DNA from 4 places in the Aquamicrobium terrae genome. Region 4 is predicted to be linked to each of the others. Evidence: riboswitches for the same ligand, from Rfam matches in the RefSeq annotation. Region 4 holds a riboswitch; each other region holds the start of a gene.
What was found. A riboswitch is a leader RNA that binds a small molecule or an ion and turns the genes downstream of it on or off. The one in region 4 is predicted to bind cobalamin.
Positions count from the first base shown of each region.

Region 1: linked by a shared signal. The riboswitch ahead of ACVCNR_RS03175 (DUF1636 family protein) and the one ahead of ACVCNR_RS13135 (ribonucleoside-diphosphate reductase subunit alpha) in region 4 are both predicted to bind cobalamin.
Region 2: linked by a shared signal. The riboswitch ahead of ACVCNR_RS15565 (CbtB domain-containing protein) and the one ahead of ACVCNR_RS13135 (ribonucleoside-diphosphate reductase subunit alpha) in region 4 are both predicted to bind cobalamin.
Region 3: linked by a shared signal. The riboswitch ahead of ACVCNR_RS23345 (ABC transporter substrate-binding protein) and the one ahead of ACVCNR_RS13135 (ribonucleoside-diphosphate reductase subunit alpha) in region 4 are both predicted to bind cobalamin.

Region 1 is NZ_JBRKLZ010000001.1:608,354-615,707, reverse strand. It holds gene cobW (cobalamin biosynthesis protein CobW) at 1-915, opposite strand, end outside; gene ACVCNR_RS03175 (DUF1636 family protein) at 912-1,331, opposite strand; cobalamin riboswitch at 1,368-1,573, opposite strand; gene ACVCNR_RS03170 (winged helix-turn-helix domain-containing protein) at 1,602-2,804, opposite strand; gene ACVCNR_RS03165 (NADH-quinone oxidoreductase subunit A) at 3,143-3,508, shown strand; gene ACVCNR_RS03160 (NuoB/complex I 20 kDa subunit family protein) at 3,499-4,080, shown strand; gene ACVCNR_RS03155 (NADH-quinone oxidoreductase subunit C) at 4,087-4,689, shown strand; gene ACVCNR_RS03150 (NADH-quinone oxidoreductase subunit D) at 4,690-5,880, shown strand; gene ACVCNR_RS03145 (NADH-quinone oxidoreductase subunit E) at 5,880-7,007, shown strand; gene nuoF (NADH-quinone oxidoreductase subunit NuoF) at 7,018-7,354, shown strand, end outside.
Region 2 is NZ_JBRKLZ010000001.1:3,159,908-3,167,261, reverse strand. It holds gene ACVCNR_RS15595 (CBS domain-containing protein) at 10-447, shown strand; gene ACVCNR_RS15590 (hypothetical protein) at 598-783, opposite strand; gene ACVCNR_RS15585 (Dyp-type peroxidase) at 1,006-1,968, shown strand; tRNA gene ACVCNR_RS15580 (tRNA-Ser) at 2,122-2,212, opposite strand; gene ACVCNR_RS15575 (pyridoxal phosphate-dependent aminotransferase) at 2,572-3,684, shown strand; gene ACVCNR_RS15570 (histidine phosphatase family protein) at 3,691-4,242, opposite strand; adenosylcobalamin (AdoCbl) riboswitch at 4,302-4,382, shown strand; gene ACVCNR_RS15565 (CbtB domain-containing protein) at 4,430-4,633, shown strand; gene ACVCNR_RS15560 (CbtA family protein) at 4,646-5,377, shown strand; gene ACVCNR_RS15555 (hypothetical protein) at 5,386-6,018, shown strand; gene ACVCNR_RS15550 (TetR/AcrR family transcriptional regulator) at 6,111-6,752, shown strand; gene ACVCNR_RS15545 (isovaleryl-CoA dehydrogenase) at 6,721-7,354, shown strand, end outside.
Region 3 is NZ_JBRKLZ010000003.1:51,747-59,100, reverse strand. It holds gene ACVCNR_RS23355 (ABC transporter ATP-binding protein) at 1-570, opposite strand, end outside; gene ACVCNR_RS23350 (FecCD family ABC transporter permease) at 567-1,592, opposite strand; gene ACVCNR_RS23345 (ABC transporter substrate-binding protein) at 1,619-2,635, opposite strand; cobalamin riboswitch at 2,789-2,992, opposite strand; gene ACVCNR_RS23340 (ABC transporter ATP-binding protein) at 3,086-4,147, opposite strand; gene ACVCNR_RS23335 (ABC transporter permease) at 4,144-5,820, opposite strand; gene ACVCNR_RS23330 (ABC transporter substrate-binding protein) at 5,833-6,828, opposite strand; gene ACVCNR_RS23325 (putative 2-aminoethylphosphonate ABC transporter permease subunit) at 7,023-7,354, opposite strand, start outside.
Region 4 is NZ_JBRKLZ010000001.1:2,678,964-2,686,317, reverse strand. It holds gene ACVCNR_RS13160 (YbfB/YjiJ family MFS transporter) at 1-35, shown strand, start outside; gene sbmA (peptide antibiotic transporter SbmA) at 126-1,385, shown strand; gene ACVCNR_RS13150 (tetratricopeptide repeat protein) at 1,537-2,202, shown strand; gene der (ribosome biogenesis GTPase Der) at 2,206-3,642, shown strand; gene ACVCNR_RS13140 (glutamine synthetase family protein) at 4,015-5,370, shown strand; cobalamin riboswitch at 5,515-5,729, shown strand; gene ACVCNR_RS13135 (ribonucleoside-diphosphate reductase subunit alpha) at 5,833-7,354, shown strand, end outside.

The sequences.
Region 1 (7,354 bases), 2.1 Mb from region 4:
ACCGACAGCCTGAACCAGCAGGCGCATCGGCTTGCCGGAAACCTCCACGAACCCCTTCACCCGCAGCACGTCCTCCTGCTCGGCGGCGGCGGCGATGCGGCGCGCCAGTTCCTCGGGGTCGGTGACGGACGGGACGTCGATGACGAAGGTGTCGAAGTCGTCGTGTTCATGGTCGCCGGCGCCGTCGTGATGCGACTTGCGGTTTTCGATGTCGTCCTCGACGGCGAGGCCGAGGCCGAGCAGGATCGACGGATCGACCTTGCCGTGCTCGGACGGGACCACCTTCACGGCCGGCGTGATATGGGCATCGACGATCTTGCGGGCGCGGATGGCAGCGGCCTTGTCCAGCAAATCGTTCTTAGAAAGGATGATGAGATCGGCGCAGGCCACCTGATCCTCGAACACCTCCTCGATCGGATCGTCATGGTCGAGTGACTCGTCTTCGGCGCGCTGGGCGGCGAGCGCATCCATGTCGGAAGCGACCTTGCCCTCGGCAAGCGCGGGACCATCGACCACGGCGACCACGCCATCGACGGTGACGCGGCTTTTCACCGTCGGCCACTGGAACGCCTGCACCAGCGGCTTCGGCAGGGCGAGGCCCGAAGTCTCGATCAGGATATGATCGACCCTGGGCGTGCGCGACAGGATCTGGTCCAGCGCCGGCACGAAATCGTCGGCCACGGTACAGCAGATGCAGCCATTGGCGAGCTCGACGATGTTCTCCTCCGGGCAGGCGTCGATGCCGCAGCCTTTCAATATCTCGCCGTCGACGCCGACGTCGCCGAACTCGTTGACGATGAGGGCGAGGCGCTTGCCTTTGCTGTTCTCCAGCAGGTTGCGGATCAGCGTGGTCTTGCCGGCGCCGAGGAAGCCGGTGACGACGGTGCAGGGCACGCGGGCGGCGGTTGCGGTCATGGTCGATCCTTCAGGATGGTAAGAGGAGGAATGCGCGCGACGAGGCCGCGCTTGAGCGAATCGGGGCGGCCGCGCCACGGCATCAGGCCGTCGTCGGCTCCAGAGAGCAGGCGGGCACCGGCGACCAGATCGGCGCCGCAATCTTCGGCGAGGTCGCCGAACACATAGCTCCAGGCGCCGTCGGAGAGGATGGAGGCGCTGAGCCGGCGCTTGCAGTTGCCGAGGCATTCTACGGTGCGTATCTCGACCGGCGCGCCGGCGGCGGCCCGGCGCGTGTCCTCCGCCAGCTTTTCGCCGGCGCGCGGATGTGCATCCGAGCCGCTGGCGTCGCGGCAGGACACGCACACGATGATCGTCGCGCGGGTTTCCCGGTCGCTGACGGGTGGCGTCGCCTGATGGGCTGGGCTTGAGTCCAAAATATGCTCCTTGCCCGGGACACCCGCCAGGCTTTCGGCTCGGTTTCGTCGACGGCAGGTCTCCTGGCTCGCGGGTTGTCGCCTTTTCGCCGCCTTCCCGGGCTTTTCGACCCAGTGGTGTTTGGCAAGGCTCGCCGCCTACAGTTGCGGGGACAGCCGCGGCGTTGGGATGAACATCCCGCACCGCATTCCCTCTTAGCTCCCCTCCTTTGGAAGTGGAGACCGTCTTGGCGGATTTAGGCTTTGGCGGGGCGCGCTGTCAACGCGCGGCTACGACGCGGCCATGTCTGCCAGCGCCGGGCCAAGATCGCCGGCGGGCGTGACCTCGATGCGGTCGAGTTCCAGCCAGCCGCGCATCTGTTCCAGTTCATCGAAAAGCGCCGCAGCGGTTTCGGCCGGGGCGTGCGGTTCGGCATAGGCGGCATGAACGCGTAGCACCTTGGCCGGCCGGTCTGCCCTGAGGTCGACGCGGGCGACGATCCTGTCGCCCAGCAGGAAGGGCAGGACATAATAGCCGTACTGCCGTTTCTCGGCCGGCGTGTAGATTTCGATGCGGTAGCGGAAGCCGAACAGGTTCTCCGTGCGGTCGCGCTCGAACACCAGCGGATCGAAGGGGGCAAGCAGGGCGCGGGCGTCGATCCTGCGCGGCAGGCGCGCGTCCCGATGCAGATAGGCCTGCCGCGACCAGCCCTTGATGCGCACGGGAATCAGTTCGCCTTCCTCGACCAGTTCGGCGATGCGCGGCACGGTTTCCGTTGCGGAAAGGCGGAAATAGTCGCGCAGGCAGGCGACGGTGGCGATGCCGTGGGCGCGGGCGGAAATACGCAACAGTTCGCGCTGGGCGTCCTGCGTCGCGGGAACGGGCAGGTCGAGGATGTTGCGCGGCAGAACCCGCCCGGGAAGATCGTAGACGCGCTCGAAGCCGCGGCGAAAGGCGGTGGTGATGCGGCCGGCCCAGAACAGCCATTCGAAGGCGGCCTTGGCGTCGCTCCAGCCCCACCAGCCGCCGGACCCCTTGTGGCCATCCATGTCGGATGCCGCGATCGGGCCGCGCGTCTCCACCTCGCGATAAATCTCCTCGATGAAGTCCGAACGCTCGCGGCCGAATTTCGCCAGCCCCCGATACATTTCCTCGCCGCGCGCCGCGCGCTCCATGCGCCAGCGCAGCAGGGGCCATGTCTCCAGAGGCAGGAACGAGGCCTCGTGCGCCCAGTATTCGAACAGCAGGCGCCGGCGCGGACGGGCGGCGTCATCGACCAGCGAAAGCGGGTAGGGCCCGAGGCGCGAATAGAGCGGCATGTAATGCGCCCGCACGACGGCGCTGACCGAGTCGATCTGCAAAAGGCCGGTGCGTGCGAGGAAACGCGAAAGGTGCCGCCGGTCGATGGCGCCGGGCGACGGACGCCGCGCGCCGAAGCCCTGGGCGGCCAGTGCGATGCGTCGTGCCAGGGTGGGCGAAATGGTTTCCGTCATGCGTTTGCAGCCTATCTGCCATGCGTTTGCAACCTAGCAGCGGACCGGCTTTGCGGCAGCCCGATTCCCGCAGGCTAGCAGGCAAAAGGCGGGAACGCTGTCAGGAGTAAAAGTGGAGTAAAAAGTGAAGGAAATCAAAGATGATCAGTTTTGTCGCAGATAGTGGAGGGTGCGGCGTTTCGGGCAAGGTTTGACTTGCTTCGTCCATCCGCCTGCGCTAACCCTCGCCGCGTTGCAGCATGGGGCCGAACGGGTTCCGGGGCAAATCTGTCACGCTTCCGTAACAGGGCCGGCTGCGCTAGTTTCAGGCGGATCCGCCGCCAACGGAAAGTTGCAGCATGAACGAATTGCTGAGTTCGTATCTGCCGATCGTCATTTTCATCGGCGTGGCACTGGTGATCGGGCTGGCGCTTATCGTGGCGCCGTTCCTGGTGGCCTATCGCGATCCCGATCCCGAAAAGCTGTCCGCCTATGAGTGCGGTTTCAATTCGTTCGACGACGCGCGCATGAAGTTCGACATCCGCTTCTACCTGGTGTCGATCCTGTTCATCATCTTCGATCTGGAAGTGGCCTTCCTGTTCCCCTGGGCGGTTTCCTTCGGAGACATGGGCATGCTCGGCTTCTGGTCGATGATGGTGTTCCTCGGCGTGCTGACGATCGGCTTCATCTATGAGTGGAAGAAAGGGGCGCTGGAATGGGATTGAGCAGCAATTCCGGCACGCTGATCGCGCCGCAGCCCAAGGGCATTCTCGATCCGCGCACCGGCAAGCCGGTCGGGTCGGACGATCCGTTCTTCATCGGCATCAATGACGAGCTGGCCGACAAGGGCTTCCTCGTCACCTCCGCCGACGCGCTCATCACCTGGGCGCGCACCGGCTCGCTGATGTACATGACGTTCGGGCTGGCGTGTTGCGCCGTGGAAATGATCCACTCGGCCATGCCGCGCTACGACAGCGAGCGCTTCGGAATCGCGCCGCGCGCCTCGCCGCGCCAGTCGGATGTCATGATCGTGGCGGGCACGCTGACCAACAAGATGGCGCCGGCGCTGCGCAAGGTCTACGACCAGATGCCGGAACCGCGCTACGTCATTTCCATGGGCTCGTGCGCCAATGGCGGCGGCTATTACCACTATTCCTATTCGGTGGTGCGCGGCTGCGACCGCATCGTGCCCGTCGATATCTATGTGCCCGGGTGTCCGCCAAGCGCCGAGGCGCTGATGTACGGCCTTCTCCTGTTGCAGAAGAAAATCCGCCGTACCGGCACCATCGAACGGTGACATGACATGAGTGAAGCACTCAGTGAACTGGCCGCCCATATCGAAGCGAAAGGCGGCGTCGAGATTCTGCGGAGCGAGCTTGCCTATGGCGAGCTGACGATCACCGTGGCGCCCGAGGACATCGTCACGATTTCCCGCTTCGTGCGCGACGACGAAAAGTGCGGCTTCGTTTCGATGATCGACGTGTCCGGTGCAGATTATCCGGCCCGTTTCGACCGCTTCGACGTCGTCTATCACCTGCTGTCGCCGAAGCGGAACCTGCGGCTGCGCCTCAAGGTCCAGGCGGGCGAGGAGACGGTGGTGCCGTCGGTCACGGGCGTGTGGCCGGGTGCGCTGTGGTACGAGCGCGAGACCTACGATCTCTACGGCGTGCTGTTCTCCGGCCATCCGGACCTGCGCCGCATCCTTACCGACTACGGCTTCGAGGGGCATCCGCTGCGCAAGGACTTCCCCCTGACCGGTTTCGTGGAGGTCCGCTACGACGACGAGGCCAAGCGCGTCGTCTACGAGCCCGTCGAGCTGAAGCAGGAATTCCGCAATTTCGACTTCCTCTCGCCGTGGGAAGGCACCGACTACGTGCTGCCCGGCGATGAAAAGGTGAAGCAGTAAATGGCTGAAACCTCCGTCCGCAATTTCAACATCAACTTCGGCCCGCAGCATCCGGCCGCGCACGGCGTTCTGCGCCTGGTTCTGGAGCTGGACGGCGAAGTGGTCGACCGCGTCGATCCGCATATCGGCCTGCTTCATCGCGGCACCGAGAAGCTGATGGAGCACAAGACCTATCTTCAGGCCGTGCCCTATCTCGACCGCCTCGACTATTGCGCGCCGATGAACCAGGAGCACGCCTTCGCGCTCGCCGCCGAGCGCCTGCTCGGCATCGAGGTGCCGAAGCGCGGCCAGCTCATCCGCGTGCTCTATTCCGAGATCGGCCGCATCATGTCGCACATCCTCAATGTGACGACGCAGGCCATGGACGTCGGCGCGCTCACCCCGCCGCTGTGGGGCTTCGTCGAGCGCGAAAAGCTGATGGTGTTCTACGAGCGGGCTTCCGGTTCGCGCATGCATGCGGCCTATTTCCGGCCGGGCGGCGTGCACCAGGACCTGCCGCAGAAGCTGATCGAGGACATCGGCAAGTGGATCGATCCGTTCCTCAAGACGATCGACGACCTCGATGACCTTCTGACCCCCAACCGCATCTTCAAGCAGCGCAACGTCGATATCGGCGTGGTGTCGCTGGAGGATGCCTGGGCATGGGGCTTCTCCGGCGTCATGGTGCGCGGCTCGGGCGCTCCGTGGGACCTGCGCAAGTCGCAGCCCTACGAGTGCTATGACGAGATGGAATTCGACATTCCGATCGGCAAGAACGGCGACTGCTTCGACCGCTACCTGATCCGCATGGAGGAGATGCGCCAGTCGGCGAAGATCATGCGCCAGTGCATCGATCTCCTGCTCGGCAAGGAGAGCACCGGGCCGGTCTCCAATCTCGACGGCAAGGTGGTGCCGCCGAAGCGTGGCGAGATGAAGCGCTCGATGGAAGCGCTGATCCACCACTTCAAGCTCTACACCGAGGGCTACAAGGTGCCGGCCGGCGAGGTCTATGCCGCCGTCGAGGCGCCGAAGGGCGAGTTCGGCGTCTATCTGGTGTCGGACGGGACCAACAAGCCCTATCGCTGCAAGCTTCGTGCGCCGGGCTTCGCCCATCTGCAGGCCATGGATTTCCTGTGCAAGGGGCACATGCTTGCCGACGTCGCCGCCATCCTCGGCTCCCTCGACATCGTGTTTGGTGAGGTCGACCGCTAATGAGTGTCCGCCGTCTCGCAGATGCCAGCATCCAGCCAGCAGCATTCGCCTTCAACAGGGAGAATGCGTCGGCTGCGAAGAAGTGGATCGCAAAATATCCGAAGGGTCGCCAACAGTCGGCTATCATCCCGCTGCTCATGCTGGCGCAGGAGCAGGATGGCTGGGTGACCAAGGCCGCGATCGAATCGATCTGCGACATGCTGGAAATGCCCTATATCCGTGGCCTTGAGGTCGCGACGTTCTACACCCAGTTCCAGCTCAAGCCGGTCGGCACGCGCGCCCATGTCCAGGTGTGCGGCACCACGCCCTGCATGCTGCGCGGCGCCGGCGAACTGATGGATGTGTGCCGGTCCAAGATCAACCACGAGCAGTTCCACACCAACGAGGACGGAACGCTGTCGTGGGAAGAGGTGGAGTGCCAGGGCACCTGCGTGAACGCGCCGATGGTCATGATCTTCAAGGACACCTATGAGGACCTGACGCCCGAGCGCCTGGCCGAGATCATCGACGAGTTCGAGGCGGGCAGGGGCGACAGCGTGCCCACCGGCCCGCAGATCGACCGCTTCCTCTCCGCTCCGGCCGGCGGCTTCACCAGCCTGACCGACGAGAAGGCGGTGCTGAAATCGACCCGCGACCGCGCGGCAAAGGCGGCCACGCCGGCCAAGGCCGAGGAGGCTGCACCGGTGCCGCCGTCCAACGCCGGCAAGCCGAAGACGGATGCGCCCGAAACCAGCCCCGCGCTGAAGACGCCCTCCACGGTCAAGGCCGCGCCGGAAGCCGAGAAGGCCGTCAGCGTCGCCGCGCCGAAGAAGGCAGCCCCGACCAAGGCGGCGAAGCCGTCGCTCGACGACAGGAACCGCCCGGCCGGCATCGCCCGTCCGGCGAGCGTCGACGATCTCAAGCTGATCTCGGGCGTCGGGCCGAAGAACGAGAAGATCCTGCACGAGCTTGGCATCTTCACCTATGCGCAGGTCGCTTCGTGGAAGAAGGCCGAGCGCGAATGGGTGGACGGCTATCTCAATTTCCATGGCCGTATCGAGCGCGAGGACTGGGTCAAGCAGGCCAAGGCGCTCGCCAAGGGTGGCGTGGACGAATATGTCCGCGTCTTCGGCAAGAAGCCGGTTTGAGGGAAGAACGATGCTTCAGGACAAGGATCGCATCTTTACCAACATCTACGGCCGCTTCGACAAGTCGCTGGCGGGCGCCATGTCGCGCGGTTGCTGGGATGGTACCAAGGGCATCATCGAGAAGGGCCGCGACTGGATCATCAACGAGATGAAGGCGTCGGGCCTGCGCGGCCGTGGCGGCGCCGGCTTCCCGACCGGTCTCAAATGGTCGTTCATGCCCAAGGTGAGCGACGGCCGCCCGAGCTATCTCGTGGTCAATGCCGACGAATCCGAGCCCGGCACCTGCAAGGACCGCGACATCCTGCGCAACGATCCGCACACGCTGGTCGAGGGCTGCCTGCTGGCCG
Region 2 (7,354 bases), 480 kb from region 4:
AGAAATCCGTTGAGAGTAAGCGAATGCATGACCAGGGACGTCCGGTTTGCCGGCCCCGAGGCAAAGCTCAGGGATGTCGCCCGGGCAATGGCAAGCCTCGATATCGGCCTGCTTCCGGTCGCCGACGACAACAGGCTCGTCGGGATGATCACCGATCGCGATATCGCCGTTCGCGGCGTGGCTTCGGGAATGGGGCCGGACACGCCCGTCAAAGATGTCATGTCGACCGACGTCAAATATTGCTTCGAGGACGAGGAGGTTGCCAGCGTCCTGGACAATATGGGCGACATACAGGTGCGGCGGCTGCCGGTGCTCAACCGGGAAAAGCGGCTGGTGGGCATCGTCTCGCTGGGAGACCTCGCCACCAATGGCGACGCCACCAATGCCGGAAGGGCCCTCGGCGGCATATCGAAGCCGGGCGGCGAACATTCGCAGACCGCCCATTGAGTTCCGGCCGTCTGCGCCTGACTGAAACAAAGGCCCGCCCGGCCTCAGCCGGGCGGGTTTCCGTCTCGATCTTCGTTTCGAGGAGCTTTCCTCGGGCCTGTCGAAACAATGCCTCGATTGGTGGAGTACGACCGGCCGATGAGGTGCGGATCACATGGTGCCGGAAGGGGCGGGCGCGACCGTGTCGCTGGGTGCCATGACGCCGGCACCGGGCGGAGGAGGAGCTTCCGTCGCGCCGGGAGGCGGGACCGAACTGGTCGTCTCCGTCTGGCTGCAGGCGGTGACGGCGATCAATGTCAGGCCCAATGCGGCGAGAAGCTGGATCTTGCGGGTCATTCATGGTCCCTTCTTGTTGTCCCCGCCGGGCGCGCATCATGAAGTCCATGGCCGTGAGGTCAATGCCGCTGCGGTCAAAGCTTCTTTCACTCCGTAACGAGGCCGGACCGGGGAATGCGGCTTTCGGCTGAAGCGGGCGGGTTGGAAATAGCGCGCTTTCCGATATAGAAATGTTTTCGAGCGGACGGCATGTGAGCGCCGCGTCACAACGCCGGAGCGGCCATGGCGGGACATACCTGGGATCGGGTGCCAATCGACGCCCAGAGCATCGAAGCTCCGCTTTCGCGCAGTGCCATCTTCCTGGTCGTCGAAACCATGGACGGCAATGACGCGATTGCCAGCGTCCGCGCGACACTCGGCGGGCTGGACGACCTCATCAAAACCGTTGGCTTTCGCGACCTGGACGGCAAATTGTCCTGCATCGCGGCGATCGGGTCCGCCCTGTGGGAGCGGCTCTCTCCTTCCAGCCGGCCGGCTGAACTCAAGCCGTTCTCTCCGATCGATGGCTCTGTTCACAAGGCCCCGTCGACGCCGGGCGACCTGCTGTTCCACATACGGGCCGAGCGCGCCGACCTGTGTTTCGAATTCGCCAGGCTGCTGCTTGACACACTCGGTGACGCGGTGCGGATCGTCGATGAGACCTGGGGCTTCCGTTATTTCGACGCGCGGGATCTTCTTGGTTTTGTCGACGGAACCGCGAACCCGGTGGGACAGGACATTCCGGAATCGGCGCTGGTCGGGGAAGAGGATCGCGAATTCGCCGGGGGCAGCTATGTGGTGACCCAGAAATACCTGCACGACCTGTCCGCATGGAAGGCGATCGGCGCCGACCGACAGGAGAAGATCATCGGCCGCACCAAGGTGGACAACATCGAGCTCGACGATCAGGCAGCAAACCAGAAATCGCACAAGAGCCTGGCCACCATCGTCGACCCGCAGGGCGTGGAGCATGATATCCTGCGGGACAATATGCCGTTCGGCAGCCCGGGGCGGCGTGAGTTCGGAACCTATTTCATAGGCTATACCCGCCGGCTTTGGGTGATCGAAAAGATGCTGCAGCGCATGTTCATCGGTGAACCGAAAGGCGCATACGACCGGCTTCTGGACTTTTCCACAGCCCGGACAGGCACCACCTTCTTCGCCCCCTCGCGGTCGACATTGGCAAAGCTGGCAAACGCGGAGTAGCCTACGCCAGAAGCCTGCGGGCGATCATTATCGGCCCCCCCTTCGGCTCCTGCCCATCGCCGCTTGTGGCCCAACACCCCGCCCAGGATCCGCACGCCCGTCGGAACGCGGCGCCGGCGGCAACATGGGATGACAGAGGGCAATCGACAGCGATGGCGGAGAGGATGGGATTCGAACCCACGAGAAGCTTTTGACCTCTACTCCCTTAGCAGGGGAGCGCCTTCGACCACTCGGCCACCTCTCCACAGCGCGCTTTCTAAGGGTTTCCGTCAGTTTGGCAAGGCTCAATCTCGCGGTTGAGCGCAGCTATTTGCAGAATGGCGCAGAAACCCACAAGGCAAGGAGGAGAAAATCGGGGAACAGGTTCCACACGATTCTCCTTCGCGCAATTTTTCCCATTATAGGAAATCTCTTCCGGTGATCCCTGGCGCTTTCCGCGCAAGCGCCGGGCCCGGTTGGAGTGCGCCCAACCGGGCCACGCACAAGGCCAAAGCTCCGATTCGCCTCTTCCGGAAGGGATAAGAGGCAGAGTTCCTTCAGCAGATGCTTGCGCAGCACCTGCCACTTGGCTTAGCTGCAATCCGGTTCGACAACAGGATTGCCATGCCCATCCATCCTCCTTTCACCCCCGTCATCGAAGCCCTGCCCTCCACCGTTCCCTTCGTCGGGCCGGAGGCGCAGGAACGCGCCACGGGACATGGATTCCGTGTCCGTATCGGGGCCAACGAAAGCAGCTTCGGGCCCTCGCCGCGCGTCATAGCCTGCATGACCGAGACGGTGCCCGACATGTGGATGTATTGCGACCCCGACAATCACGACCTCAAACTCGCGGCCGCCGCCCATCACGGCGTCAAGCCGCAGAACATCGTCGTCGGGGAAGGCATAGACGGGCTGCTCAGCCTGCTGACGCGCATGTATGTTTCGCCCGGCGAGCCGGTGGTGACGTCGCTGGGCGCCTATCCGACCTTCAATTTCCATGTCGCGAGCGTGGGCGGCAGGCTGGTGTCCGTTCCCTATGAGAACGACCGCGAAAACCTCGACGGGCTGCTCGATGCGGTACGCTGTGAAAATGCCCGGCTGGTTTACCTGTCCAACCCCGACAATCCGATGGGAAGCTGGTGGGAGGCGGACGACGTGACCCGCTTCATCGAGGCGCTGCCGGAAACGACGATGTTCATTCTGGACGAGGCCTATTGCGAACTCGCACCGGCTTCCGCCCTGCCCGCGATCGACGTGACACGGCCGAACGTCGTGCGGATGCGCACCTTCTCGAAGGCCTACGGGCTCGCCGGCATCCGCTGCGGCTATGCCATCGGCGAGGAGACGGTGATTGCCGCCTTCGAGAAGATCCGCAACCATTATGGCGTCAGCCGCATGGCGCAGATCGCCGGCGAGGCGGCGCTGGAGGACCAGGCCTGGCTGGCCGAGGTGGTGCGCAAGGTGGATGCCGGGCGCCGCCGCATCACGGCAATAGCCGCGGACAATGGCTTGCAGGCCCTGCCCTCCGCAACGAATTTCGTCGCCGTGGACTGCGGCCGCGACGGAGCCTTCGCGCTGAAACTGATGGAGGCGCTGCTGGCGCGCGGCGTGTTCATCCGCAAGCCGATGGTGGCGGGGCTGGACCGCTGCATCCGCATCAGCGTCGGGCTCGACCACGAACTCGATGTTCTGGCCGAGGAAATGCCGAAGGCACTGGCGGCGGCGCGGGCCGGATAAGCGGCGCTAGAGCGACGCGATCCGCAAGGCCCAGCGGCGTCCGTCGGTGGTGAACCGGGTCAGGCCAAGCGGCTCGACATCGACCGACCAGAAACCTTGCGGCGGGGCCTCAAGCACCGCACAGACAGCGGCGCGGATGACCGACGGGTGGGTGACCGCGAGCGTATGCCCGGACAGGCCGAGGCTCTCTTTCAGCAAGGCCGACACGCGATGCCTGAGGTCGTTCAGCGATTCACCGCCATGCGGCGCGGTTGCCGGGTCGGACACCCATGCCGCCAGGTCCGCCGGATCGAGTTCGGCAAGCCTGCGCCCGGCCCAGGTGCCGAAATCCTGGTCGCGAAGGGCCTCCACCGCCTCCCCGTGCAGGCCGAGGGCGGCAACGGTCTGGACGGCGCGCAGGGCGGGGCCATGCCATACGCGGTCGGCGCGAGGCAGGTTCCCGGCCAGCTTCTGCGCCTGTGCAAGGGCAGCAGGCTCCAGCGGCTCGTCACGCGGAAAAGCCCCGCGCCGGGTCGCCTCCGTCGCGCCGCAGCACACCAGCGTCAGCCGCCCTGCCATGCATCCTCCTTCGCTTGATTGACAGCCATACATGACGGCGACTAGTGTCGGCAAAGGTTACGGATCTGGAAGCTGGTGAAAATCCAGCGCGGTCGCGCCACTGTGATCGGCATAATGCCGGAAGTCAGGCCTTGGTCCGTCTCCCCAGCTTGCAATGACGGGACGCAGTATCCCAGGGAGAAGCACAATGTCTGACATCACATTCGCACCGGAAATCCGTCCGATTCCGGTGCGCGAAATCATGCCATGGGCCGTTTTCGGCGGGTTGCTCATGGTGCTGGCCATCTATTTCGTCGGCGCGGAAGAAGGGGCCACCACCCTGTTCTCGAGCCTGAGCACGCATGAATTCGTTCATGACGCGCGCCACCTCCTCGGCTTCCCCTGCCACTGAAAGCATAGCGCCATGGTTGGAAATCTTCTGCTTCGCGGGATGCTGGTCGGCATCCTCGCTGGACTTTTCGCGTTCGGATTCGCCCGTATCTACGGGGAGCCGCATATCGACAGCGCCATCGCCTATGAAGAAGCGATGGCTGCCGCCTCCGGCGAGCCCGCCGAGGAAGAGGAGGAACTGGTCAGCCGCGAGACGCAGGCGGGCCTCGGCCTGCTGACCGGCTCGGTCGTCTACGGCGCCGCCATCGGCGGATTGTTCTCCCTCGTCTTCGCCTATGTCTATGGGCGTGCGGTCACCCTGGGTCCGCGCGCCACCGCCGGGCTGCTGGCCGTCGCCGCCTTCATCGCCGTGGTGCTGGTGCCGGCGCTGAAATACCCGGCAACGCCGCCGGCTGTCGGCAACCCTGAAACGATCGGCGCGCGCACGGAACTGTTCTTCATCATGCTGATCGTGTCCATCATCGCGGCTGCCGTCGCCGTGGTGCTGGCGCGGCGCCTGTGGAGCCAGCTCGGCGGCTGGAACGCGGGAATCGCCGGCGGCCTTGCCTTCATCGTCATCATCGCCATCGCCCAATATGCGCTGCCGACGGTGAACGAGATTCCGGAAGGCTATTCGGCCGACCTGCTCTGGCGCTTCCGCACCTCCTCGCTCGGCATGCATGCCGTGCTGTGGACGGTGATCGGCCTTGCCTTCGGCGCGGTTGCCGAGCGCGCCCTGCCCGGCGCACGCGCCCGGACGGCCTGAGAAATGCCATGACGCGGCACGCTCCCTTCTCGGCGCGTGCCGCGTTTCTTGTTGCGGTTTTCGCGACCTGCCTTGCTTCACCTGCGGCTGAGGCGCATCGGCGGATCAATCCGGCCGAAATCCAGGGCATACCGATCGCCAGCCTGTCGCACGGCCAGATGGCCGTGATCGCCGATTACCGCAGCGAGATCATGAAGCTCGCGGCGCAGGAGCGGCAGGTGGACGACACCTTCGTGCGGCTGCTGAACTACGGCAACATCCAGTACACCTACTGCCTGTGGGGTCTCGTTCCCGGCACGCTGGGCGACGAGGAAAGCCCGTTCAACGAATGCGCCCACGCCTATCTGTCGGCGGCCCACGCGCTGCTGACCCATATGCGCGAGACCTCGGCCAGCAAGACGGCGGTGGAAGACCTCATATCGCGCATCGATGCGGATATGGTGCGCAAGCAATCGTCCTTCGTGCTGTGCCAGTACAGCGGCGAAACATTCGATACGGCGAGCGTGGTGCGCCCCATATGGAGCGAGATACCGACGCATCTGCCCAGCCTCGCCGCCTTTTCCGGCCTCGGTCTTGCCCTTGCCGCCGCCGGCATGGTGCTCGGCAAGGGACGCTCCCGCCCGGCGCAGGACGACACCTGACCTTCCGCCTTTGCTGCTTGCCGCCCGGCCCGTATGGCCTCCTCTTGAATTAATTGAACGTACGTTTTATTAATGTATCCGGAGGAACACCGATGGCGCGCACGACAGGTTCGGACGGCGAACGAACGGAAGCGGCGATCCGCGAGGCGGCCGTCGACCTGATCGCGCGCCATGGCTACGAAGCCGTTTCCATGCGCCAGCTCGCCGCGCGGGTCGGCGTGCAACCGGCCGCGCTCTACCGCTACTTTCCCACCAAGGAAGAGCTGCTTTTCATCCTGATGCGCGAGCACATGGAAGCGCTGCTTTCAGCCTGGAGCGACGCCCGCCCCGCCACGGACGACGCCACCACGCGGCTCGCCGCCTTCGTCGAGAACCACATCGCCTTCCACATCGCGCGGCGCGCGCAAACCCATATCTCCAACATGGAACTGCGCAGCCTGTCGCCGGAGCGGCTGACCTTCATCCTCAAGCTGCGCGGCGCCTACGAAAAGGAACTGCGGGCCATGCTGCGCGAGGGCGCGGAAAGCGGCGCCTTCGATCTGGACGACATCGGGCTCACCGCCATGGCGATCATCCAGATGATCACCGGCGTCATCGTCTGGTTCCGGCCGGACGAGCGGCTTTCGCTGGAGGGCGTGACGCGGACCTATCTTTCCATGACAATGCGCCTCGTCGGGGCGTCAACGAACCGGGAGACCCATCATGTACACGCAGGCACTCGACTTCGGGCTTGAGGAAGATGTCGCAGCGCTGCGCGACCTCGTGCACCGCTTCGCGCAGGAGAAGATCGCGCCGCTGGCCGCCGAGATCGACCGCAGCAACGAGTTTCCGGCCCATCTGTGGGAGGAAATGGGCGGGCTCGGCCTGCTCGGCATGACCGCCGACCCGGCCTTCGGCGGCACCGGCATGGGCTACCTCGCCCATGTCGTGGCGATGGAAGAGCTTTCCCGGGCCTCCGCCTCGGTCGCTCTCTCCTATGGCGCGCACTCCAACCTGTGCGTCAACCAGATCAACCGCTGGGGCACGCCGGCGCAGAAGGAAAAGTACCTGCCGGCGCTGTGCGCGGGCAAGGCCGTCGGCGCGCTCGCCATGTCGGAGCCCGGCGCAGGATCCGACGTTGTGTCGATGCGGCTGAGGGCCGAGAAGAAGAACGACCGCTTCGTGCTCAACGGCACCAAGATGTGGATCACCAACGGGCCGGATGCCGACACGCTGGTGGTCTACACCAAGACCGACCCGGAGCGAAAGTCGCGCGGCATTACCGCCTTCCTGATCCAGAAGGATTTCAAGGGATTCTCGGTGGCGCAGAAGCTCGACAAGCTCGGCATGCGCGGCT
Region 3 (7,354 bases), on a different contig from region 4:
GATGATCGACGTCACCGGCAGGGCCGCGACTAGCTTCAGGATCGAAAGCTGGTGGCGCACGTCGAGATGGTTGGTGGGCTCGTCGAGCAGGAGGATGCGCGGGCGCTGCGCCAGCGCGCGCGCCAGATGCACGCGCTGCTTCTCGCCGCCCGACAGCGTGGCCCAATAGCGCTTCTCGAAACCGTGCAGATCGGCGTCGGCCAGCGCCTCGGCGACGATGCGGTCGTCCTCATGCGACCATGGTTGCAGCGGCGTCAGCCATGGCGTGCGGCCAAGCTCCACCGCATCGCGCACGGTGATCGCCTCGCCGGTATCGGCCTGCTGTTCGAGATAGGCGATCTTCTGCGCCGCCAGCCGGCGCGGCAGGGCGCCGAGCGGCTGGCCTTCGACCGCGACCTCGCCGGCCGTCGGCTTCAGGATGCCGGAGAGCAGCCGCAGAAGCGTGGATTTTCCGGAACCATTGGGCCCGACGAGCCCCAGCGTTTCCCCCTCATGCACGGCAAGGTCCACGCCGCCGACGATCTGCGTGCGGCCCACGCGCCAGCCCAGATTGCGTGCCTGAAGGATCATGGCCGGCGCCGCCCCCTGAGGAGGATCAGGGCGAAGGCCGGCGCGCCGACCAGCGCGGTGATGACGCCGATGGGCAGCACCTGTCCGGGGATCATCGTGCGCGAAAGCACGTCGGCGGCGATCAGGAAGGCGGCTCCGGTCAGCGCCGTCGCCGGCACCAGCCGGCCATGGCGCACGCCGACCACGAAGCGCGCCGCATGCGGGATGACCAGCCCGACAAAGCCGATGGAGCCGACGATGGAGACCATGACGGCGGTGACGAGCGCGGTCAGCCCGATCAGCACCGTCTGCACGGTGCGCACCGGAATGCCCAGCGAAGCGGCGGATTCGGCCCCGAAGGCGAAGGCGTCCAGGGCGCGCGCATACCACACGCAGGCGATAAGGCCTATGGCCGCGACAGGCACGGCCAGCGTCACATCCGGCCAGCGCACGCCGCTCAGATTGCCGAGCAGCCAGAACATGATGCCGCGCGCCTGCTCGGCGTTGGCCGACTTGGTGATGATGAAGGAGGTGAGCGCGTTGAAAAGCTGCGAGCCGGCAATGCCGGCCAGGATGATCTGCCCGGTGCCGCGCGCCGAAACGCCGCCACCGGCCGCCCGTGCCAGCAGCGCGACCAGCAGGAAGGCGGTGAGCGCGCCGGCGAACGCCCCGAGCGACATGGACACCGCCCCACCGCCGATGCCGGCGATCGTCACCGTCACCGCACCGGTCGAGGCGCCGGCGGAGATGCCGAGCAGATAGGGATCGGCCAGCGCGTTGCGCAGCAGCGATTGCAGCACGAGGCCGGACAGCGCCAGCCCCGCACCACAGGACGCGGCCACCAGCGCGCGCGGCAGGCGATAGTTCCAGACGATGCCCATGTCGATCGGGTCGAGCGGATAGGCGGCGCCCAGCACCTTGTTGGCCAGCGTCTGCACCACGACGGACAGCGGAATCGCAGTCTCGCCGATGCAGGTGCCGGCAAAGACCGTCGCCGCCAGCACGACGATGCCGGCCGGCCAGCGCCACCACAGGCGCGCCATGGAATGCTGGCCGGCAGCGGCAATCGTCACTTGGCGATACCCAGATCCACCAGCGCGTCGGCCAGCACCTCGATGCCGGACACGGTGCGCATGGTGGCATCCATGGCATGCGCATCCATCACCACGATGCGGTTGTTCTTCACCGCCTCCATCTGGCTGGCGACCGGATCAGTCTTGAGGAACTCGAGCTTCTTTTCATGGTCGTCAGCGGGGAAGCGGCGGCGATCCATCCTGGCGATGATGATGATCGTCGGGTTGGCCTTGGCGATGGTTTCCCAACCCACGACCGGCCATTCCTCATCGGATTCCACGATGTTCCTGATGCCGAGCTTGTCCAGCATATAGGCCGGTCCGCCCTTGCGGCCGGCGACATAGGGATCGATGTTCATGTCGGCACTGGAGAACCAGAACACGGCCGAAACGTCCTTGAGATCGAGGGCTTTTGCACGCTCGACCGCGTCCGCTTCACGCTTCACGAGATCGGCGACGACTTCGTCGCCCTTGTCCTGCACGTCGAAGATTTCGGCAAGCTCGCGCACGCCCTGATGGATGGTTTCGGTCGAGAAGGCGGCGGTGCGAGTGCCGTCGACGCCGACCGAATTGTCCTTGGCCACGCAATCGGCAGGCATCACATAGGTGGGGATACCGACCTCGTGGAACTGCTCGCGGGTCGCCACAATGCCTTCCGGCCCGACATGCCAGATGAACTGGACAGCGACGAGATCGGGTTTTTTCGCCACGACGCTCTCGAAGCTAGGATCGTTGTCGGCCAGCCGCTCGATTTTGTCGTTGATCGACTTGTGCTCGGGCAGCACGTCGGTGAACCAGACGGAGGTGCCCGTCACCTTGTCGCCGAGGCCCAACGCATAGAGCGCCTCGGTGGCGGCCTGCCCGACGGTCACGGTGGTGGCCGGCGCCTTGTCGAAGGTGATCGTCTCGCCGCAATTCTCCAGCGTGAGCGGATATTTCGTGGGCTCGGCGGCCGCATGGGCCGTGAGCAGCGCAAGGCTAGCGGCAGCAAGTGCCAGATGCGGGAAGGTCATGACGCGAAGTTCTCCGATCGGTTTGCAGCGGGGAACGGAGGCTTCGGGCGGGGAACGCAATGAAACGCCACGCATCCGCAAGGATGCGGCAGACAGCCTGATCGGGCAGGGACGGCTTCATCGACAACCTCTCCCGGGCACCCCGCCCGGCATGTTCAGTTCCAGGTGTCGGCAGGTCTCCTGACTGACGGATCAACATCCCTCCCCACCTTCCCGGGCCGAAGCCCAGTGGCATTTTTTGGGGAGCGGACTCACCGCCTACAGTTGCGGGGGCAGTTTCGTTTCGCAGGTTCCTGAAGAAGCCTGCGGCGAATTCCCTCTTCGTTCCTTTCGGAAACCGACGCCCGTTCGTATCGCATCCTGGCGCAGCATTTCAAGCCGAGAAAAGCCATTCCCCCAGATGTCGCTTACGGCAGAGGCGACGCCTTGCCGAAACCGGCGGGCGCGGGCTCAGCGCAGTAGGTGGATAGAAGAAGGGGAGGGCGTAAGGAACACGGTATCGCCGGTTGCGAACAATCCTGCTTCCGCCGGGTTGGGGCTGTCGACCAGCCAATTGCCGAGACCTTCGATCTCGACCAGATATTCGGCGATGTTGCCGAGGAACATGACGCGGCGCACCGTGCCGCGGAAATCGCCCTTGTCCCCGGCAAGATGGATCGCTTCCGGCCGGACGACGGCGGTGACGGTCGTGCCGGCTTCGAGGTCGGGCATCTCGCGCACGCCGATGCGCACGCCGTTGATGTCGACCGCATCCCCCGACAGGATTTTCACCGGCACGAAATTCGCCTTGCCGATGAAGTCGGCGACGAAGCGGCTCGCCGGCCGGGCATAGATTTCGTGCGGCGTGCCGAGCTGCTCGACCACGCCGGCATTCATCACCACGATCTCGTCGGAGATGCTCATCGCCTCGACCTGATCATGGGTGACATAGATCGAGGTGATGCCGACGCGCTGCTGCAACTCGCGGATCTCGACCCGCATCTGCTCGCGCAGCTTGGCGTCCAGATTGGACAGCGGCTCGTCGAACAGCAGCACCTTCGGCTCCATGACGATGCAGCGGGCAAGCGCCACGCGCTGCTGCTGGCCGCCGGAAAGCTGGTTGGGCGAGCGCCGCGCATAGCCCGAAAGCCCCGTCTGTTCGAGCACGCGGTTCACCCGTTCCTCGATCTCGGCCTTGGGCAGCTTGCGCAGCCTGAGGCCGAAAGCAACGTTCTCGAACACGTCGAGATGCGGGAACACCGCGTAGGACTGGAACACCATCGCGGTGTCGCGGGTGTTCGGCGGCTCCTCGTTCATGCGCTTTTTGCCGAAGAAGATGTCGCCGGAGCTTGGCTCCTCGAAGCCGGCGATCATGCGCAGCAGGGTGGTCTTGCCGCAGCCGGAAGGGCCGAGCAGAGTGACCAGCTTGCCGGCACCAATCTCCAGGTTCACGTCCTTGACGGCGGCGACGGTGCCGCCATCGGGACTGGAAAAGAGCTTGTTGAGGCCGACGATGCGGATGCTGTCCGTCATTTGAATCTTACCATGGAGGTGTGGCGGCTCCAGCGACCGATGAGGTAGCTGATGATGCCGATGGCGATGAGCACGATGACGATCACCACCACGCTGAAGGCGGCCGCGACGCCGAGCCGGCCGGAGCCGACCTGGTTGAGGATCTGCACCGTCATCAGGTTCCAGTTGGCCGAGACCAGGAAGATTGCGGCGCTGATCGCCGTCATGGCGCGCACGAAGGCATAGACGAGACCGGAGAAGAATGCCGGCGCGATCAGCGGCAGCGTCACCTTGCGGAAAGTGGTCAGGCCGCTGGCGCCGAGGTTCTGCGCGGCTTCCTCGATGGCCGGATCGATCTGTCGCAGCACCGCGATACCGGACTGGATGCCGACCGGCATGTAGCGAAACACGAAGCACAGTACGAGGATGGTGAGCGTGCCGGTGAGGATCAGCGGCGGCGCGTTGAAGGCGAGGATGTAGCCGATGCCGACCACGGTTCCGGGCACGGCGAAGGACAGAATCGAGCCGAATTCCAGCGCCGTGCGTCCGGGGAAGCTGCGGCGCACGACGAGGAAGGCGATCAGCATGCCGAGCAGGCCGCTCACCGGCGTCGAGACGATGGCGACGACCAGCGTGTCCTTCACCGAGTTGAGCCCGACATCGAACACATAGAGGAAATGATCCAGTGTCGGCGTGTAGTTGAAGCCCCAGACCTTGGTGAAGGCGCCGACGAGGATGACGGCATAGAAGGCCGCCACCAGCAGCGCGAAGAATATGACGAGCCCGTAGAGAAGCCATTTGACCGGCTGGCTGACGATCTTGCTGGTCGAGGCGGTCGGCTTGCCGGTCACGGTGATGTACTGGCGCTTGGCCAGATAATAGCGCTGGATGGCGAAGGCGGTGAGCGACGGGATCAGCAACACGATCGCCAGCGTCGCACCGCGCGACAGGTTGAAGGAGCCGGTGATCTCCAGATAGGCCTGCGGCGCCAGCATCGGGAAGGCAGCCCCGGCGAGCACCAGCGGATTGCCGAAATCGGCCATGGATTCGATGAACACGATGAGGAAGGCGCTGGCGATACCGGGCAGGGAAAGCGGCAGGCTCACCTTCCAGAAGGTCTGCCAACGGGTGGCGCCGATGTTGAGCGCGGCGTCCTCCAGCGTCGGGCTGAGCGAAGCGAGCACGCCGCGCAGCGACAGATAGGCGATTGGCGCGAAGGTGAAGACCTGCGACAGCACCACGCCGTGAAAGCCGTAGATGGAAAAATCGTTGAGGCCGAGGAGCTGGCGCGTGATCAACCCGTTGAAGCCGAACAGGAACAGGATCGACACCGCGCTGACGAAGGGCGGCGAGACGATCGGCAGGATCGTCACGTAATGCAGCAGCGTCTTGCCCGGCACGTCGAGGCGCGTCAGCACGAAGGCGGCGAGATAGCCGATGGCCACGGAGATCACGCCGACCAGCGTGGCGACGCCCAGGCTGTTCATCAGGGCGTTGCGATAGAGCCTGCGCTGCGCGAGTTCCGCATAACCGTCCAGCGTCCACACACCGCCGATCTGGACGCTGGCGACCAGCACCTTGATCAGCGGGTAGACGACGAAGACGACGATCGACAGGGCGATCGCCGCCAGCAGCACGAGCAGGATCGGGTCTCGCGCGAGCTGCCGCAGTTCGGAACTCAGGCTGCGTGACAAGAGGCGCCCGCCTTACTGGCCGAGAACGTCCGCGGTCCAGCGGTCGACCAGCCGCTGCTTGTTCTCGGCAGCGAATTTCGGATCGACCGGGGTCAGCTTGATCTGGTCGAGCGCGGGGACACCGGTGCCGCCGCTGACATCGCTGCGGATCGGCAGGAAGTAGGTCTTGGTGGCGCTGAGCGCGCCCTGGCCGTCCGCCGAGGTGATCCAGTCGACCAGCTTCTTGGCGTCGTCCGGGTTCTGCGCACCCTTGAGGATCGACATCGACGCCACCTCATAGCCGACGCCCTCGGAGGGGAACACGACCTTTACCGGATAGCCCTCGTCGGCCAGCTTGAGGAAGCCGGGGGTGAACTGGATGGCGAGCGGCGTCTCGCCGACGCCGAGCGCGCCGCTCGGCGCGGTTCCGCTTTGCGTGTAGGTCTGGACGTTGGGGTTCAACGCCTTGAGGAATTCGAAGGCGCCGTCCTCGCCGCGCTCCTCGACCAGCGTCAGGATCAGCGAATAGGCAGTGCCGGAAGACTGCGGCGACGGCATCTGGATGAGGCCCTTGTAGGCCGGGTTCTTCAGGTCTTCCCACGAGGCCGGCACCGGAGCGCCGCGGCTTTCGAGGATATCGGTGCGCACCCCGATGGCCAGCGGGTTGGTGTAGATGGCGTGCCAGTAGCCTTCAACGTCCTTGAACTGGTCAGGCAGGGCATCCGCGTTCTGCGACACATAGGGCTCGGTGAGGCCGCGTTCCTTGGCGAGGATGTGGTTCTCGCTCGGCGCCCCGAACCAGACATCGGCCTGCGGGCGCGCCTTCTCGGCCTCGATGCGCGACATGGCCGGGCCGGAGGACAGGAACACCATCTGGACATCGACGCCCGTCGCCTTGGTGAAGGCGTCGAGGAGTTTCTTGGCGTTTTCCTCGTCCACGCTCGAATAGACGGTCAGCGCATGCGCAGAGCTGAAAGTGAGCAGCGATGCCAGCGCGGCGGCGGCAAAAGCCCGCAGCGAAATGGTCATGGGAGGCCTCCCTGGGAACGGAGCTGTCGATAGGCGTTTCAATAAGCTGGCAAACTATCGGCAGAAGGCGACTAAGGTCAACGTGGGGAGGCCAGTTATGTGTGGACCGAAGCCGCCGGCCGGCGCAACCTTCGCTTTCGACGCAGCGACCGCAGGCCAACCGGAAAGGCGTTTTCCCGGTTGGCGAATAATTCCTAGCGCACCCGCCAGGCCTGTGTGCGGCTGGTCAGCGCCCGCGACAGATACATGTGGACCAGCCGGGCGGCGATGTTGGTGTAGAAGATCATCATGCCCATGGCCGCGGCCGGGGCCACGTCGCCGGCATCGTCCATGTTGAGCACCGCCACCGAGGCCAGCGCCGTGCTGGTCGAGTAAAGGAACACCACCGCCGAGACCGTCGTCATGGCGTTGACGAACAGGTAAATGGAGATGTCGAGGATGGCGGGCAGGCAGATCGGCACCGTCACCCGGCCGAACAGCTTGTAGAAGGGCTGCTTGAGCGAGGCAGCGACCGGTTCGAATTCCT
Region 4 (7,354 bases):
CCATCGCCTGGTCGGCCGCGCCAAAATCGCCATGATTTTGATCTTGCTCGCGCAAGATGAAATATGACCTTATGCCCGCCACCCGGTCATAGCGCAGCTTCGCGCGCCCAACGAGGACCCGCCACGTGTTCGTATCCTTCTTTCCCAAGCCGAAACTGTTCTTTATTTCGGTGGTGCTGTGGAGCGCCGTGCTGGTGGCCGGCTGGTTCCTTGGCGGAGACCGGCTCGGGGCCGTGTTCGGCCTGCCGCCGGCCGCGCCCAGTGCGCCGCCGATCATCGGCGTATCGATATTCTGGTCGCCGCCGTTCCTGTGGTTCTACATCTATTTCTTCATCGGGGTGATGATCTTCTATGGGTTCTGGCGCTGGTATTCGCCCAATCCGTGGCTGCGCTGGTCGATCCTCGGCTCGGCGCTCATCCTGTTCGTGGTCTATTTCCAGGTGCAGGTGTCGGTGGCGGTCAACGCCTGGTACGGCCCGTTCTACGATCTCATCCAGGCGATCCTGTCCAAGAGCCAGACCGCAACGCAGGCCCAGCTCTATGGTGAGATCGGCAGCTTCGCCGGCCTCGCGCTCGTCGGCATGAATGTCGCCGTGCTCAACGCCTTCTTCGTCAGCCACTGGATCTTCCGCTGGCGCACCGCCATGAACGACTATTATGTCGCCCACTGGGAAAGGCTGCGCCACATTGAAGGCGCCTCGCAGCGTGTCCAGGAAGATACGATGCGCTTTTCCCAGATCATGGAAAGCCTCGGCGTCTCTTTCGTCGATTCCATCATGACGCTGATCGCCTTCACGCCGGTGCTGATCAACCTCTCGCAACATATCAGCGCCCTGCCCATCGTCGGCGAGGTCGGGCAGCCGCTGGTCCTGGCGGCCATCGCCTGGTCGGTGTTCGGCACGGTGGCGCTGGCGCTGGCCGGCTTCAAGCTGCCGGGCCTGCAATTCCGCAACCAGCGGGTCGAGGCCGCCTATCGCAAGGAACTCGTCTATGGCGAGGACCACGAGGACCGCGCCCAGCCGGCCACCCTTGCCGAACTGTTCGCCAATGTGCGCCGCAACTATTTCAGGCTCTATTTCCACTACGTCTATTTCAACGTCGTGCGCTACACCTACCTGCAGGCCAACAACATGTTCTCCCTGCTGGTCATGGTGCCGTCGATCGTCGCCCAGAGACTGACGCTGGGCCTGATGAACCAGATCAGCTATGCTTTCTCGCAAGTGACCAGCTCGTTCCAGTTCCTCGTCAACTCATGGTCGACGATCGTGGAGCTGCTGTCGGTCTACAAGCGCCTGCACGCGTTCGAGGCGACGCTGTCGGGCGAGGAACTGCCGAAGCTGGATCAGGATTTCATCGAGGCGGGCGGCGTGGAGGAGCATGCCTGAACCCGATCACCGCTGAAGCAGGATGACCCCGCATCCCGCGATGCAGGGCGGCCGGGGCGAATTTCCGCCCCCGCCCCTTCCATGCCGGCGAATTTCAGCTAAAACGCGGGCGAACAGACCGCCATTGCGGCACAGAAACGGTTTTGAGTGAATGGCCGACGACAGCTTTATCCGCGAAGTGAACGAAGAACTGCGCAAGGAGCAGGCCAAGGCGGTGTGGAACCGTTTCGGCCCGCTGGTGATCGGCATCGCCGTTCTGGTCGTGCTCGCCACCGCGGCCTATGTCGGCTATCGCCAATGGGACGAAAGCCGCGCCAACCGCTCGGGCGATGCCTTTTCGCAGGCGCTGACCCTTGCCAACGAGGGCAAGCGCGACGAGGCGCTGACGGCGCTCGCCGAATTGCAGAAGGACGGCTACGGCGCCTATCCGGTGCTGGCGCGCCTGCGTGCCGCCACCTTCAAGGCCGACAGCGGCGATGTGGCGGCGGCCGTGACCGAGCTCGATGCCGTCGCCGCCGACAGTGCCATCCCGCAGGGTTTGCGCGACATGGCCAGGCTGCGCGCCGCGCTGCTTCTGGTCGATACCGGCAGCTATGCCGACGTGTCCTCCCGCGTCGAGGCGATGGCCGTGGATGGCAATGCGCTGCGCCATTCCGCCCGCGAGGCGCTGGGGCTCGCCGCCTGGAAGGAAGGCAAGGCGGGCGATGCGCTCAAGCTGTTCGACCAGATCGTGGAAGACGACCAGGCGCCGCAGAACATTCGCCAGCGCGCCTCCCTGATGTCCGAACTGATCCGCGGTTCGGGCGATGCGTCGTGACACATGAGCTTCAAAGCCGCCATCATCGGCCGGCCTAACGTCGGCAAATCCACGCTCTTCAACCGCCTCGTCGGGCGCAAGCTGGCGTTGGTCGACGACACGCCGGGGGTGACCCGCGACCGCCGCGTCCATGCCGCCAAGCTCTACGACCTCGCCTTCGAGGTGATCGACACTGCCGGCTTCGAGGATGCGCCGGCCGCCACTCTGCCCGGACGCATGCGCGCCCAGACCGAGATCGCCATCGACGAGGCCGACGTCATCTTCTTCGTGGTCGACGCCAAGGCCGGGCTGATGCCCGACGACCGCACCTTCGCCGACATCGTGCGCCGCTCCGGCAAGCCGGTGGTGCTGGTTGCCAACAAGGCCGAAGCGCGCGGCGCGCAGGGCGGCTTGCTGGAAGCGTGGGAACTGGGGCTCGGGGAGCCGGTGCCGGTCTCGGCCGAGCATGGCGTCGGCATGCCCGATCTTCGCGACGCCGTGGTCGAGGCCCTGGGCGAGGAGCGCACGCTCGGCAAGGACGACGAGGACGACGACGAAACGCTTGCAGCCAGCGAAGTGCTGATCGGCGAGGACATCGCCGATCCGGAAGCCGAGGCGCCGGCCTATGACGAGACCAAGCCGCTGCGCATCGCTGTGGTCGGCCGCCCCAATGCCGGCAAGTCCACCCTCATCAACGCGCTGATCGGCGAGGAGCGGCTGCTGACCGGACCGGAAGCCGGCATCACCCGCGATTCGATCTCCGTCGACTGGGACTGGCGCGGACGGCAGATGAAGCTGTTCGACACGGCCGGCATGCGCCGCAAGTCCAAGGTGCAGGAGAAGCTGGAGAAGCTCTCCGTGGCCGACGGCCTGCGCGCCATCCGCTTCGCCGAGATCGTGGTCATCGTGCTCGACGCCACCATCCCCTTCGAGAAGCAGGATCTGCAGATCGCCGACCTCATCATCCGCGAGGGACGCGCGCCGGTCATCGCCTTCAACAAATGGGACCTGATCGACAACCCGCAACAAGTGCTGGCCGAACTGCGCGAGAAGACCGAGCGGCTTTTGCCGCAGGTGCGCGGCATCCAGGCGGTGCCGGTCTCGGCCGAGACCGGGCGGGGGCTCGACAAGCTGATGGATGCGGTGGTGCGCACCCACAAAGTGTGGAACAGCCGTGTTTCCACCGGCCGGCTGAACCGCTGGCTGGAAGGCATCCTCGCCCATCATCCGCCGCCGGCCGTGGCCGGACGCCGGCTGAAGGTCAAATACATCACCCAGGCCAAGACGCGCCCGCCGGGCTTCGTCGTCTCCTGCTCGCGGCCGGAAGCCATGCCGCAATCCTATGTGCGCTATCTGGTCAACAATCTGCGCGAGGCCTTCGACATGCCCGGCGTGCCGATCCGGATCGCGCTGCGCACCTCGGACAATCCCTTCGCCAACCGGGCCCGCAAGAAGAGCTGACGCCGGCGGCCCGGCTGGCCCCGGCTTGGCAAGTCGACGGCCGCCGGATATTGTGATCCGCGAAGTCGGTTCGATCCATGCGAACCGCAGGGTGGCGCTGGGGGATTGCACAATTTTTTGCTTGCTCTCGGAAAGCCTCTCGCAGGCTTCAACGAGGGTAAGAAAAATTCCTGGGAACAGGACATTCGGGTCCAGCGGACCTCTGGCCGGAAACAGCGCGCACAGGCAGCGCCGCTCCTTCTACTCCCCTGGCACTTCTTACTCCCCTGGCATCGTGACCCCGGCCGCGCCTTTGCACGGCCCCGGCGCGTGCGTCTCCCTGCGAGCCCGCCGCGTCCCCGCCCCTATGTTCAACCAACCCGGAGGTATCAATTGAGTGAAGCGATCAGGGAGGTGCTGGACTGGCTCGAGAGCCGGCCGGACATCCAGAGCCTGAGGGCCGCGGTCTGCGACCTGAACGGCATCATGCGGGGCAAGCGCATTCCCGTCGATCAGGCGGAGAAGGCACTGGAAGGCAAGTTGCGCATGCCGTTTTCGGTGTGCGGCGTCGATGTCTGGGGGGAAGACATCGTCGGCAACAAGCTGGTGTTCTCCACCGGCGATGCCGACGGCATCTGCCAATGGACCGGGCGCGGCATCCTGCCGATGGAATGGACCGCTCACCCCACCGCCCTCATCCCGCTCTGGCTTACCGACGAGAGCGGCGCGCCCTTCCTCGGCGATCCGCGCCAGGTGCTCGCCCGCATCCTCGACCGCTACAAGGCGCTGGACCTGACGCCGGTGGTCGCCACCGAGCTGGAATTCTACCTCGTCGATCCCAAGCCCGCGCGCCCGCGCGGCCCCGTCTCGCCGATCACCGGCCGGCGGCTCGATTCCGACGCGGCACTTTCCATCGACGAGATCGACGATTTCGAAGGCTTCATGCACGAAGTCTACGCCGCCTGCCGGGCGCAGGACATTCCCGTGGATTCGGCCATCGCCGAAAACGGCGTCGGCCAGTTCGAGATCAACCTCAACCATGTCGACGATGCGCTGCGCGCAGCCGACGACGCCATCCTGTTCAAGCGCACGGTGAAGGGCATCGCCCGCAAGCACGGCTTCATCGCCTCCTTCATGGCCAAGCCCTACGGCAAGCGCTCGGGCAGCGGGCTGCATGTCCATTTCAGCCTGATCGACAAGGACGGCAACAACGTCTTCGACGACGGCACCGCACGAGGCTCCGATACATTGCGCCATGCCGTGGGCGGCCTGCTGGCCGCGATGGCCGAAAGCACGCTGGTGTTCGCACCCCACTTCAACTCGTTCCGCCGCCTGCGGCCGAATTCCCATGCGCCGACCGCCGTCGCCTGGGGCTACGAGAACCGCATGGTGGCGATCCGGATTCCGGGCGGCCCCTCTTCAGCGCGCCGCATCGAGCATCGCGTCGCCGGGGCCGACGCCAACCCCTATCTGGTGCTGGCCGCCATTCTGGGTGCGGCGCTCATCGGCATCGAGAAGAACCTGAACCCCGGCGAGCCGGCGACGACCGACGTCTACGAACGCAACCTGCCCAAGCTGCCGCCGGACTGGGCCTCGGCCATCGCCAGCTTCGAGAGCGGCAGCCTCGTCGCCGAGATATTCCCGGACGCGCTGCGCGGCTCGCTCGTCGCCTGCAAGAAGCAGGAACTTGAAACCTTCGCGCTCAGGGTCAACAATTTCGAGTTCGAGACCTATCTGGAAGCGGTCTAGGCACGTAGAGACATACTGCGCCCGATGCCGGCACGCGCATTCGGGCGCAGTGTTCATGCACAGGCAGCCTTTGGATAGCGTGGATAAATTTGCTTTGCCCGCATAATTTCCGCACCAGTGATTGACATGAAAATGCACCCTGATACTAAATGTAGTTGTCATGGTTCCTTTCAGAATCCTCGCGGTTCGGAAAGGCTAAGAGGGAAGCCGGTGCCCTTTCGGGGAATTCCGGCGCTGCCCCCGCAACTGTAAACGGTGAGTCGCTGTCTCTTTCGTGTCACTGGCGCCAAGGCGCCGGGAAGGCCTGACAGCGACGACGATCCGTGAGCCAGGAGACCTGCCGTGACGTTGCACGAAACTCGGGCGGGGTGTCCCGGAGGTGCGCCTGCCAGCGCGGCCTGAACCGCGTCTTCCGGCATGCGTTGCCCCAAGCTTCCCCGTCCACAGCGCCACGGGGACAAGATGCCGGCGACCACTGCACTCCAGACGAACGGGGCCGACAAGGCCCCCCCTTCCATCGAAACCGATGCTTTCACCCCGGCCGAGCCGGGCTATCGCATCATCCGCCGCAACGGGTCGGTCACGCCGTTCGATCCGACCAAGATCACCGTCGCGCTGACCAAGGCGTTTCTGGCCGTGGAGGGTTCGGTGGCGGCCGGCTCGCGCCGCGTGCATGACGTGGTCAAGGACCTGACCGAGCAGGTCGTGTCGAACCTCATGCGCCGCATCGGCGAGGGCCGCACCTTCCACATCGAGGACGTGCAGGATCAGGTCGAGCTCGCGCTGATGCGCTCGGAGCACCACAAGGTCGCCCGCGCCTATGTGCTGTATCGTGAGGAACGGGCGCGCGAGCGCGCTGCCGCCAAGGCTGCCGTTGCCGAGACGGCGGCACCTTCGCTCCACGTCACCCTCGCCACCGGCGAAAAGGCGCCGCTGGACGAAGCTCGCTTCCGCCGCATCGTCGAGGAAGCCTGCGAGGGGCTGGAGGCCGTGTCGCCGCAGCCGGTCCTGACCGAAGCGCTGCGCAACCTCTATGACGGCATTACCGAGGACGAACTGTCGCTGGCGCCGATCCTTGCCGCGCGCACGCTGGTCGAGACCGAACCGAACTACAGCTTCGTTTCCGCCCGCCTGTTGCTCGACCGGCTGCGCCGCGAGGCGCTGAGCTTCGTCACCGGCCGCCCCGAGCAGGCGACGCAGGCCGACATGGCCGGGCGCTATGCCAGCTATTTCCCCGAGTTCATCAGGACCGGCATCGAGGCCGAGCTTATCGATCCCGAACTCGGCCGCTTCGACCTCAAGCGCATCGGCGCGGCGCTCAAGGCCGATCGCGACCTGAATTTCCAGTATCTGGGCCTGCAAACCCTCTACGACCGCTATTTCCTGCACACCAAGGGCAAGCGCTTCGAGCTGCCGCAGGCCTTCTTCATGCGCGTCGCCATGGGGCTTGCCGTGCGCGAGATCGACCGCGAGGCGCGCGCCATCGAGTTCTACAACCTTTTGTCGTCCTTCGACTTCATGTGCTCGACGCCGACCCTGTTCAATTCGGGCACGCTGAGGCCGCAGCTTTCGTCCTGCTTCCTCACCACCATCGGCGACGACCTCGACGCCATCTTCAAGGGCGTCAAGGACAATGCGCTGCTGGCCAAATATTCCGGCGGCCTCGGCAATGACTGGACGCCGGTGCGTGGCCTCGGTGCCCATATCAAGGGCACTAACGGCGAGAGCCAGGGTGTGGTGCCGTTCCTGAAGGTGGCCAACGACACGGCGATCGCCGTCAACCAGGGTGGCAAGCGCAAGGGCGCGGTCTGCGCCTATCTGGAAACATGGCACGTCGACATCGAGGAATTCCTCGACCTGCGCAAGAACACCGGCGACGACCGCCGCCGCACCCACGACATGAACACCGCCAACTGGGTGCCGGACCTGTTCATGGAGCGCGTCGCCGCCGACGGCGAATGGACGCTGTTCTCGCCTGACGAGG